2 regions of the Moraxella bovoculi genome follow, and region 1 is predicted to be linked to the other one. Evidence: riboswitches for the same ligand, from Rfam matches in the RefSeq annotation. Region 1 holds a riboswitch; the other holds the start of a gene.
What was found. Region 1 has a riboswitch for thiamine pyrophosphate ahead of thiC (phosphomethylpyrimidine synthase ThiC). Riboswitches for the same ligand answer to the same signal wherever they lie in the genome.

Region 1 (5,275 bases):
TGGGTAAGGTTTTTGATACAGAATAAAAAACCACACCATGGGTGCGGTTTTTGATTGAATTTACAATGGATGATAGAGCTTGGCGCCTGTCTCGTGGTATTTTTGGCGCATCTCATCAAAGCCCGCCTGCTGTTCATATTCCAGACCTTTGGCGTACTCCCTAACGTTTTGCGTGATTTTCATGGAACAAAACTTCGGGCCACACATAGAACAAAAATGAGCCGATTTATGGGCTTTTTTTGGCATGGTCTCATCGTGCATTGCCCTTGCCGTGTCAGGGTCTAGGGCAAGGTTAAATTGGTCTTCCCAACGAAACTCAAACCGTGCCTTAGACAAGGCGTTATCACGCACTTGGGCGAGTGGGTGTCCTTTGGCAAGGTCGGCGGCGTGAGCGGCGATTTTGTAAGTGATGATACCGTCCTTTACGTCCTTTTTGTTGGGCAAACCCAAATGCTCCTTTGGCGTAACATAGCACAGCATTGCCGTACCATACCACCCAATCATCGCTGCCCCTATTGCACTTGTGATATGGTCATAGCCAGGGGCAATGTCAGTCGTCAAAGGCCCTAGCGTATAAAACGGAGCTTCGTGGCAATGCGTGAGTTGCATATCCATATTTTCTTTAATCATGTGCATCGGAACGTGCCCGGGTCCTTCTATCATCACTTGCACGTCATGCTCCCACGCACGTTTGGTCAGCTCGCCAAGCGTTTTTAATTCGCTAAATTGAGCTTCATCATTGGCATCTTGGATACAGCCCGGTCTTAGTCCATCGCCCAAACTAAACGCCACATCATAGGCTTTGGCAATTTCACAAATCTCATCAAAATGCTCATAAATAAAATTCTCCTTGTGATGAGTCAAGCACCACTGTGCCATGATTGACCCACCCCGAGAGACAATGCCCGTCAAGCGATTGGCGGTGAGTGGCACATAACGAAGTAGCACCCCTGCATGAATGGTAAAATAATCCACGCCCTGCTCTGCCTGCTCAATGAGCGTATCCTTAAAAATCTCCCACGTCAAATCCTCCGCCACACCATTTACCTTTTCCAAAGCCTGATAAATCGGCACCGTCCCAATCGGCACAGGGCTGTTGCGGATAATCCATTCTCGTGTTTCGTGGATATTTTTGCCTGTGGACAAATCCATAATCGTATCCGCCCCCCAACGTGTCGCCCACGTCATCTTCGCCACTTCTTCATCAATGGACGAGCCTAGGGCGGAGTTGCCGATATTGGCGTTAATTTTCACCAAAAAATTTCGCCCAATAATCATCGGCTCGCTCTCTGGGTGATTGATATTGCAAGGAATAATCGCTCGCCCTTCTGCCACTTCCTTACGCACAAATTCAGGGGTAATCTTACGCACTGTTTTCCCAAAATTTTGCCCCTGATGTTGGCGTAAATCCACGCCATCACGCTGCTTGCCATTTTCACGAATGGCGATGTACTCCATCTCAGGCGTGATAATGCCTTGTCTGGCGTAGTGCATTTGGGTAACGTTTTTGCCACGCTTGGCTCGTCTAGGTCTGGCAATGTGAGCAAAACGAATGTCCGCCGTGCGAATGTCGTTAAGCCGTGCCTTACCAAAATCCGATGTCAAACCGTCCAAAACATCCGTGTCATCACGCTCGGCAATCCACGCCTCACGCAGTTTAGGCAAGCCTTGATTTAGGTCAATGTGAACGCTCGGGTCGGTATAAACGCCTGATGTGTCATACACCAAAATCGGCTCGTTCTTCTCAAAACCATCCTGTTTGCCATGGCTAAGACCTATGGGCGTGTCGGTGAGCGTAATCTCACGAAACGGCACACGAATGTTGGCTTGTGAGCCTTGCACATAGACCTTTTTGGACGCAGGTAGAATGCGAGTTAAATCTTTGGCGTCTTGTTCACAACCTGCGAACTTGGCTTGCTCTACTTCGTCAAACTCACTCGTAGTACTATTTGTACAACTTGGCTCGTTTTTATCGTATATCCAGCCAACTTCTGTGGTTGTGGCATCTTGTGGGGAATGGGTGTGGGGTTGATTTGCGATTTGGCTCATCATAATATCCTTTTTAAATGGCTAATAAACAAATCAAGCCATCAAAAATCTTATGATGAAAAAGAATTATTGATATAAATCAATAATATACAGAATTCTTAAGATTTTGAAAACTTGATTTCCTACGGCGGTACGAACCGCATCAGGTTCAACGGATTTTGTGGCATAACCACAATCTCGGCAACTTTGGGTTGCACTCCGTCAAGTTGGTAACATTATAACACAGCTTTTATCCAAACAAAGCAAAACATTTTTTGGGCATTATCATAAAATATTTTCATACCTCATGAATGTCGCTTGTTATTCATTCAAGCGATTGTTATCATAAGCGATTGTTTATATCATTACTTTCAAGGACAGTCAGTTATGAAAGCAATCGTACTTGGCGGCGGCATCATTGGTGTAACGTCAGCGTATTATCTTGCTAAATTGGGCGTAGATGTCACCGTCATCGAACGCCAAAACGATGTCGCCGAAGAGACCAGCTTTGGCAACGCGGGTCAAATCTCCCCTGGTTATTCAACCCCTTGGGCAGCCCCAGGCATCCCACTAAAAGCCGCCAGATGGCTACTTCAAAAACACGCACCCTTTGCCATCAGTCCCGATGGATCCCTTTGGCAGGCGCAGTGGGCAGCCAAGATGTTCGCCAACTGTAATGCCGATCGCTACGCTCTTAACAAAGAACGCATGATGCGAGTCGCAGAATACAGCCGTGATTGCCTACAAAATCTGCGCCAAGAGACGGGAATTCAATACGAACACCGCACCAAAGGCACATTACAATTATTCCGAAAACAAGCTCAGCTGGATGTGGTGGGTCGTGACATCGAAGTTCTAAAAGAATGCGGCGTGGCTTACGAACTGCTTGGCAGAGATGAGCTAGCGCGAGTCGAACCTGCCCTAGCTCACGCCAAGGACAAACTTGTAGGCGGACTTCGACTGCCCAATGACGAAACGGGCGACTGTAATTTATTCACCAAAAGACTCGCCGCGCTCGCCAAAGATCTGGGCGTGAAGTTCTTATTTAATAAAACCGTGCAACAAATTCAGCATGATGGTAATGCCATCACAGGCGTTCTGGCTGATGGCGAGCTACTTACCGCTGATCATTATGTGCTGGCCTTTAGCAGCTACTCGCGTGACATTGCTAAGCCTTTAGGGCTTAATTTACCTGTTTATCCCGTCAAAGGCTATTCTCTGACTGTGCCCATTATCGATCCTGATAATGCGCCCGTCTCGACCGTGTTAGATGAGACCTTCAAGATTGCCATCACACGCTTTGATGATCGTATTCGTGTGGGCGGCATGGCAGAATTAAGCGGTTTTAATCTAAAGTTAAATCCCGCTCGCCGAGCCACGCTTGAGATGGTTACACGTGATTTATTCACAGGTGGCGACTTACCGAATGCGACTTTCTGGACGGGTCTTCGCCCCATGACACCAGACGGCACACCAATCATCGGAGAGACCAAATTCAACAATCTATTCATCAATACAGGGCATGGCACACTCGGCTGGACCATGGCGTGCGGTTCTGGGAAATTGATTGCGGACATCATCACCAAGCGCGCGCCAGACATCAGCCTTGACGGGTTGTCGTTGGCACGGTATCATTAATCATCCATCACCACTAAGGAATCATCATGGCTAACATCATCAAACTAGACAGTAACGACACCTTAAGCGAAATCGCCATCCATAATGGCGTGGTATATTTGGCAGGTCAAGTACCAGACAATGATGACTTGGATATTATTGGACAAACACGCGAAGTATTGAACAATATTGATAAGGCACTCGCCAAAGCTGGCACAGACAAGTCAAAACTACTCACCGCCCAAGTATTCATTAAAGACTTGAAAGATTTTGAGCAATTCAATGATGAATATGCAGCATGGATGGCAGGGATCACACCGCCAACTCGTGCAACAGTACAAGCAAACCTAGTCAACCCAAACTGGCTTGTAGAAATTGTTGTCACTGCTGCCATTTGATAAATAATGAAATTCTGATTGTTTCCGTGGGGAAGTGCAATGAATAACATCACAACCCCCTTCTTATTCACCATGTGCGATCTAGCAATTTCTTTTTCACCCCAATCATCAATCATAACATAATCTGAATTTATCACATGGCCAAAACTTATTAGTAAATTCATGGCATGGAATTTAAATGACATTGTGTTTTATATGAAATACCGATTAACACATCATCTCGCCTGCTTTCTTAAAGCAACTTGACAGTCAAAATCCTTAATGATAACATATAATAATTATCATTCAAATTAGGGATAACTCATGAAAATCAAAAAAAAGCATTCTGACTGGCTGCTTGACTACTGCTCTTTTATTTGGATCAAATATCTCACTAGCAAAAGTTCCAAATGATGCCTCTTTACTCAAGTTAGTAAAAATAGTTAATGCAGAACAAAATATTCAAGAAGGAATGAAATTTGGTTTTATCAATTCATTTACGCAGAACAATCTAAACAACCCCATGTTTCGAAGCTTGTCAGAAGACAAGCAGGCACAGCTTGAAGCCCTGACACAAGAATTTGCCGAAAAAGTTTGGGCGGAAGTTGATACCAGTGCTCTACCACAACAAGTGGTAGACAATTATTTACTGATTGCCAAGAAGTATTATAATCAAGAAGAAGTGGATGCCTTAATCAAATTTTATGACACGCCACTTGGCCAAAGCATCATTGCGAAAGAGGTTCACATTGCATCACAATTACTTAATAATGTGATGGCAGATTTTTTGAATGATAAAGAATTGATTCAACTGATAGAGCAAGGGGTGATAAAAAATTCAGCCGAATTTGAAAGTCGTTTACAAGAAATTTTACAGCAATAACACCCCAAACAATAAATCCCCTAGATGTCTTGATAGGGGATTTATTTTAGCCGTTTATCACTCCCACTCAATGGTCGCAGGTGGCTTACTCGATACGTCATAGACCACACGAGATACGTCACGAATCTCATTCATTATGCGAGTTGAGATTTTGTCCACCAGATCATATGGTAGATGAGCAAAGCGAGCAGTCATAAAGTCCACTGTCTCAACCGCACGCAAGGCAATCACCCACGCATAACGGCGACCATCGCCCACCACACCAACTGATTTTACAGGTTGGAACACTGCAAAGGCTTGGGCGGTCTTATCATACCAACCAGATGCGCGCAGCTCCTGCATGAAGATATCATCTGCCACACGCAAGATA
Region 2 (5,275 bases), 120 kb from region 1:
TATGCTATCAAATTTTGCTAATTTTTTAAACCTGTTTGTGATTTTAGAATTGCCTTGCTGATTTAAATTAAAAAACGCACCCATTTTGGATGCGTTTTTTAATGACCTTTAAGGCAGTTCGATGGCGTATTCGCTGACATTCGGTAGTTTTTTGGTCAGGTTTTGGGCGTACATAAAATCCGCCATGGCTTGATAGCGGTTAATATCCAGCGCTTTTGGGTTATTTGGCAGGTGCGGCAAGGTGTCCGCCCATGCCAGCTTGTTCAGCTCATTATCAAGCTCTTTTGGCTTATAAGCCACGAATGACTGCCATGCTTGATCAGGATTTTGTTTGATAAAATCTGTCGCCTGAGTGATGGCATTCATGAATTTAACCAATTTTTCGTCTTGAATAGCGTTCTTGTTCGCCACGAAAATCAGCTCATCATAGGCGGGCACCCCATGCTCCTCTGGATAGAACGCCACGCCTTCATGTTTTTCGATGTGTAATTGATTAAGTTCAAAATTACGAAACGCACCAATCACGCCATCCGCCTGACCGCTAAGCAAAGAAGGCGAAAGTGACCAGTTTACATTCACCATTTGTACGTCTTTGTCGGTCAAATTGACTGATTGCAGCATGGTCTTTAATAATAGCTCTTCAAACCCGCTCACCGAATAGCCGATTTTTTTGCCTTTTAGGTCTTCTAGCTTGGTGATGTTGCTGTCTTTTAGAATGACTAAGCTGTTCAGCGGCGTATTAATCACTGTGCCAATGCGCACAAGTGGCAAACCTTGGGCGATGCTTTGTTGTAGCTGCGGCTGATAATCAACCGCGATGTCTGCTTGATTTGAGGCGACCAGTTTTGGCGGCATGGATGGATCGGCGGGTTCTGTGATCTCAACATCAAGCCCCTGCTCATCAAAATACCCTTGCTGCTTAGCGATGATGATGGCTGCGTGATTCGGGTTTACGAACCAATCTAGTAGCAATGTTAGCTTTTGAACGTCTTGCGCGCTGTCTTTAGCATTTTGTTCTTTTGGCGCGCAAGCCAATAAAATCAGCGCAGCGGTGGCGATAAGCGCACCTTTGATAAATTTCGATAAAGTCATAAATTCTCCTTTTTATGGTTGGTTGTGTGATTAACGTGCATAGGATGCCCAAGGAATTAGGCGTTTTAATAAATAATCACCCAAAAAATACAGACTAAGTGCGATAATGACGAGTACAAATAACGCCACAAACATCAAATCAACCTGCATTCTGGCATTGGCATGCAACATGAGATAACCCAAGCCGTGCGATGAGCCGACCCATTCGCCAACCACCGCCCCAATTGGCGCGATCGAGATGGCAATGCGAAGCCCTGATGCTAGGGCAGGTAGCGAAGCAGGCAGTTTAACCTTTAATAGCATCTGCATGGGCGAGATGCGATAAGTTTGAGCAATGTCAAGCCACGCATTCTGAGCCTGGCGCAGCCCATCAAAACACGCTGCCGTGACAGGGAAATAAATAATCATCACCGTCATGACAATCTTCGAGGCGATCCCATATCCAAACCAAAGCACGAGCAATGGCGCGATGGCAAATACAGGAATCGCCTGCGAGATGATCAGTATAGGTAACAGCACCGAGGACAATCTGCGCGACGCACTTAATATCAATGCTGACGCCACACCCAAGGTCGTGCCAATGCCAAGCCCAAACAAAATCTCAATCAGCGTAATTCTGGCTTGCTCCCAGATAAGCTCATGATGCACCAAGAATGATTCATAGACCGCCAAAGGACTTGGTAGAATGTAGTGCGGTAACTCACCAAGCGACACGATCACCTGCCAAATCAATAACAAAACCAAGGTAATCGAAGGTATCTTGAGCCATCGCATCAGACAATCCCCCCAAGCTCAGCAAGGAGCCGTGCATGTAGCTCACCAAATGCGCTATGAGTGAGCGCCCTAATGGGTCTATCATCTGGCGTGATTTTTAGGGATATGGTGGCGGGCTGGTGTTTTAGGACATAAATATCATCACTAAGTCGAAGAGCTTCTTGGGGATCGTGAGTGATGAGCAGGACGGTTTTGTCTTGTAGCAATTCATACGCCAAAGCCTGTAATTCATGGCGTGTCACGGCATCTAATGCAGAAAACGGCTCATCCATCAGCACCAGATCGGTATCCATCATGAGCGTGCGCGCCAATGCAACACGCTGTCTTTGGCCGCCTGAGAGTTCGTGGACTTTTTTATGAGTGTGATCGCTCATCTTTACTTGGGTGAGTAGTTGCAGTGCTTTGGCGTGTATCTTGGGGGATTTGCGACCTGATAGGTGCGCATAGAGCTGTACATTATCGATGATTGATAGCCAAGGATACAGCGCATCGTGCTGAGCCATGTAGGCGATATTGGCATCGTCTAGGAAGCTAACTTCTCCCTGATAGCCTTTCTCCAGTCCTGCGATGATGCGCAGCAAGGTGGATTTGCCCACACCCGAGCCACCCAATAGACTGCTAAAGCGACCTTTGGGCAATTGAAAATTAAAATCATGAAAAATCTGCTGCTCGCCGAATCTCAGCGACAGACCGTCTATGCTGACGTGGTGCATACGCCCTCTAGCATGACAGTAGAAATGATGGAGTGGGCATGGTTTAGTTTCCTACGACAGTATTAACTGAATCAGGTTCACGGGTATTATCTCAGCCATCACAAGGACAGCACCCCGACTAAAAAATTCAAAAAATTATAACGTATTCGCGTCAATATTGTAAAGCCTTTCGCGCCTGCAATATGGAACGAAAGGCCTGAATGCTAAAGGTTATCGCTTAGCAAAACCTTGCTTTTGTAGGTATTCTAGCATGAAGGGACGCACTTCGCCGCCGAAGGTTTGGGCGATTTGAGCGCGCCAGTCTAGATCAAGCTTGCGCCCTTGGTAATATTCACGCACTTGTTCGTTGTACGCATTTAAGGACGCTTCATCAGCTTCTTGGTAGGCGTCGGTAGAGACAAGCACGTCTAGCGGCAGACGTGGACGCTGTGATTGGTTAATCTTAGACTCCCAATCAGGATGACCTAAGCACAGACCGAATAATGGGACGACGTGCTTAGGACAGCCTAAGATATCGCCTGCTCGCTCGATGTCATTACGAAGAGAGCCAATAAATACGCCGCCCAAGCCAAGACTCTCGGCCGCAGCCAGTACGTTTTGCGCCATGAGCGCGGCATCGATCGCACCAATTAGCATCACCTCTGTCCAGTCAGTCTGCACATCCGCCAGCTGGTTATGGCGCTTAGCATCCATACAAAAAATCAGATACTCAGCACAAGACTCCACATAGCCATGGCCCAAACGCTCGCCATTGGCAAACGCTTCATTATAATCCGCCTCGCTCATGTTGCACGAGATCTGACGCAGCTGGGTACGCTTAGCGCCATCAACCACACGAATGATGCTCGTCGCCTGCAAAAAGCTGGACGTCGATACCGCACGCCCTGCTTCCAAGATCGCCTGCAGCATCTCATCAGAGATCGGTTCGCCTGTGTATTTACGCACAGAGCGGTGGTTCAATAGAGTCTCAATGGTAGGAGCACTATTTAGCATGGTTGTTCCTTGTGTAGATAATATGGATAAATCATGTTCATAGTATCAATTATCGCCTTCAAACGCAAATCGATTTCGCAAAAATTGACAATTAGGCAAATTAACAGATGCACTACTTTATCGGCTGTCATAATTTGTTATAATACCAAGCATTATAAAAAATAGGACAAAAACTCATGGCAAAAAAACCAAGCAATCAAATCTGTGCCAATAAAAAAGCACGCCACGAATATTTTATCGAAGAGACCTTTGAAGCTGGCCTTGCCCTGGAGGGCTGGGAAGTCAAAGCAATCCGCGCAGGTAAAATGGCGATCACTGACGCTTATGTCATTTTCAAAAATGGCGAAGCGTTCTTGTTCGGTGCGCACATTCAGCCGCTTTTGACCAGCTCAACGCACATCAATCCAGACAACATTCGCACGCGCAAATTACTTCTTAATCGCCGCGAGATTGACAAATTATTCGGCATGGTCAACCAAAAAGGCTATGCGGTCGTGCCATTATCTTGCTACTGGAAATCTTCATGCGTCAAATGCGAAATCGCCCTAGCTAAAGGTAAAAAACTCCACGACAAGCGCGCCACCCTAAAAGAACGCGATTGGCAAATGGATAAAAAACGCGGGTTCAAGGCGGATTTGCGATAATTCCCATCATCAAAATAAAAAGGTCAATGTGATATTGACCTTTTTATTTTATTGGCTTGATGCTGATTCACCTTTATTCTTGCGATACGAGACGACACCTTGCAGTACCAAGCACAAAATTCCCGCCCAGATCAGCCCATAGCTGCCCAGCATGTCCATCGTAAATGTTCCGCCAAGCACCGTCACCGCAAGCAAGAACAACAGCGCAGGCTCGATATATCCCATTAAACCGAACAGACTGACAGGCAGCAGGCGATTCGCCTCAAGATGCGACTGCAGCGCAAGGATGCTCACCACGCCAAGACCCACGACTTTAAGAAGCAGCCAACCATCCGTTAGCACCGTCTTGACTGTATCCATGTCAGTCATGATAAGCCAAATCAAGCACACGGGTGCGATGATGAGCGCATCGATGAACAGGCCTGTCACAGCACGCACCTTCTGAACGCGGCGCATGATGTAGTAAATCGGATAAGTACCACACACCCAAAACGTCGCCCAACTAAGCTCGCCTGTGCGCACGATCTCCGCTGCCACGCCTACCCCCGCCAAGGCAACCGCAAGCCACTGCACCTTGCTTAGCTTTTCTTTAAATAATACACAGCCGAACAACACCATCGTCAATGGGAAAAGAAAATAGCCCATCGCTGTCTGTACGCCTTGATCGTTCAGTGGTGCCCACATAAAGAGCCACAGCTGACTGGCAAAAATCGGTGTCGGCAGCAACAGCCAAAACCAAGACTTTACGCCCTTGATGGCTTTTAGATCATTGATGATGGTTTTTGATTGCCCACTAACCACCAAAAACACCAATAAACAGCCCAAGATCATCACCATGCGCCACAAAAACACGCTCGTGCCGGTCAAAGGCGACAACCATTTGCCATACGTGTACAGCACCCCAAATAATAAGTTAGCAAGTACGACAAGCGCAATTCCCCACATGAATTGTCGGCGCGCCCGAGCTTTGGCGGTGTCTTGTGGCGCGATGAGTACACTAGAATTGGTTACAGAAATGTTCGCATTCATGATATTTGTCTATTCAAATAATTTTCGCAC

Region 2: linked by a shared signal. The riboswitch ahead of AAX10_RS00575 (ABC transporter ATP-binding protein) and the one ahead of thiC (phosphomethylpyrimidine synthase ThiC) in region 1 are both predicted to bind thiamine pyrophosphate.

Annotation. Positions count from the first base shown of each region.
Region 1 is NZ_CP011381.2:8,183-13,457, reverse strand. It holds gene thiC (phosphomethylpyrimidine synthase ThiC) at 61-2,055, opposite strand; TPP riboswitch at 2,151-2,260, opposite strand; gene AAX10_RS00040 (D-amino acid dehydrogenase) at 2,416-3,666, shown strand; gene AAX10_RS00035 (RidA family protein) at 3,693-4,043, shown strand; gene AAX10_RS00030 (DUF2059 domain-containing protein) at 4,381-4,905, shown strand; gene guaA (glutamine-hydrolyzing GMP synthase) at 4,963-5,275, opposite strand, start outside.
Region 2 is NZ_CP011381.2:126,584-131,858, reverse strand. It holds gene AAX10_RS00585 (ABC transporter substrate-binding protein) at 109-1,092, opposite strand; gene AAX10_RS00580 (ABC transporter permease) at 1,123-1,866, opposite strand; gene AAX10_RS00575 (ABC transporter ATP-binding protein) at 1,866-2,579, opposite strand; TPP riboswitch at 2,611-2,706, opposite strand; gene nfsA (oxygen-insensitive NADPH nitroreductase) at 2,790-3,572, opposite strand; gene smpB (SsrA-binding protein SmpB) at 3,749-4,216, shown strand; gene rarD (EamA family transporter RarD) at 4,265-5,245, opposite strand.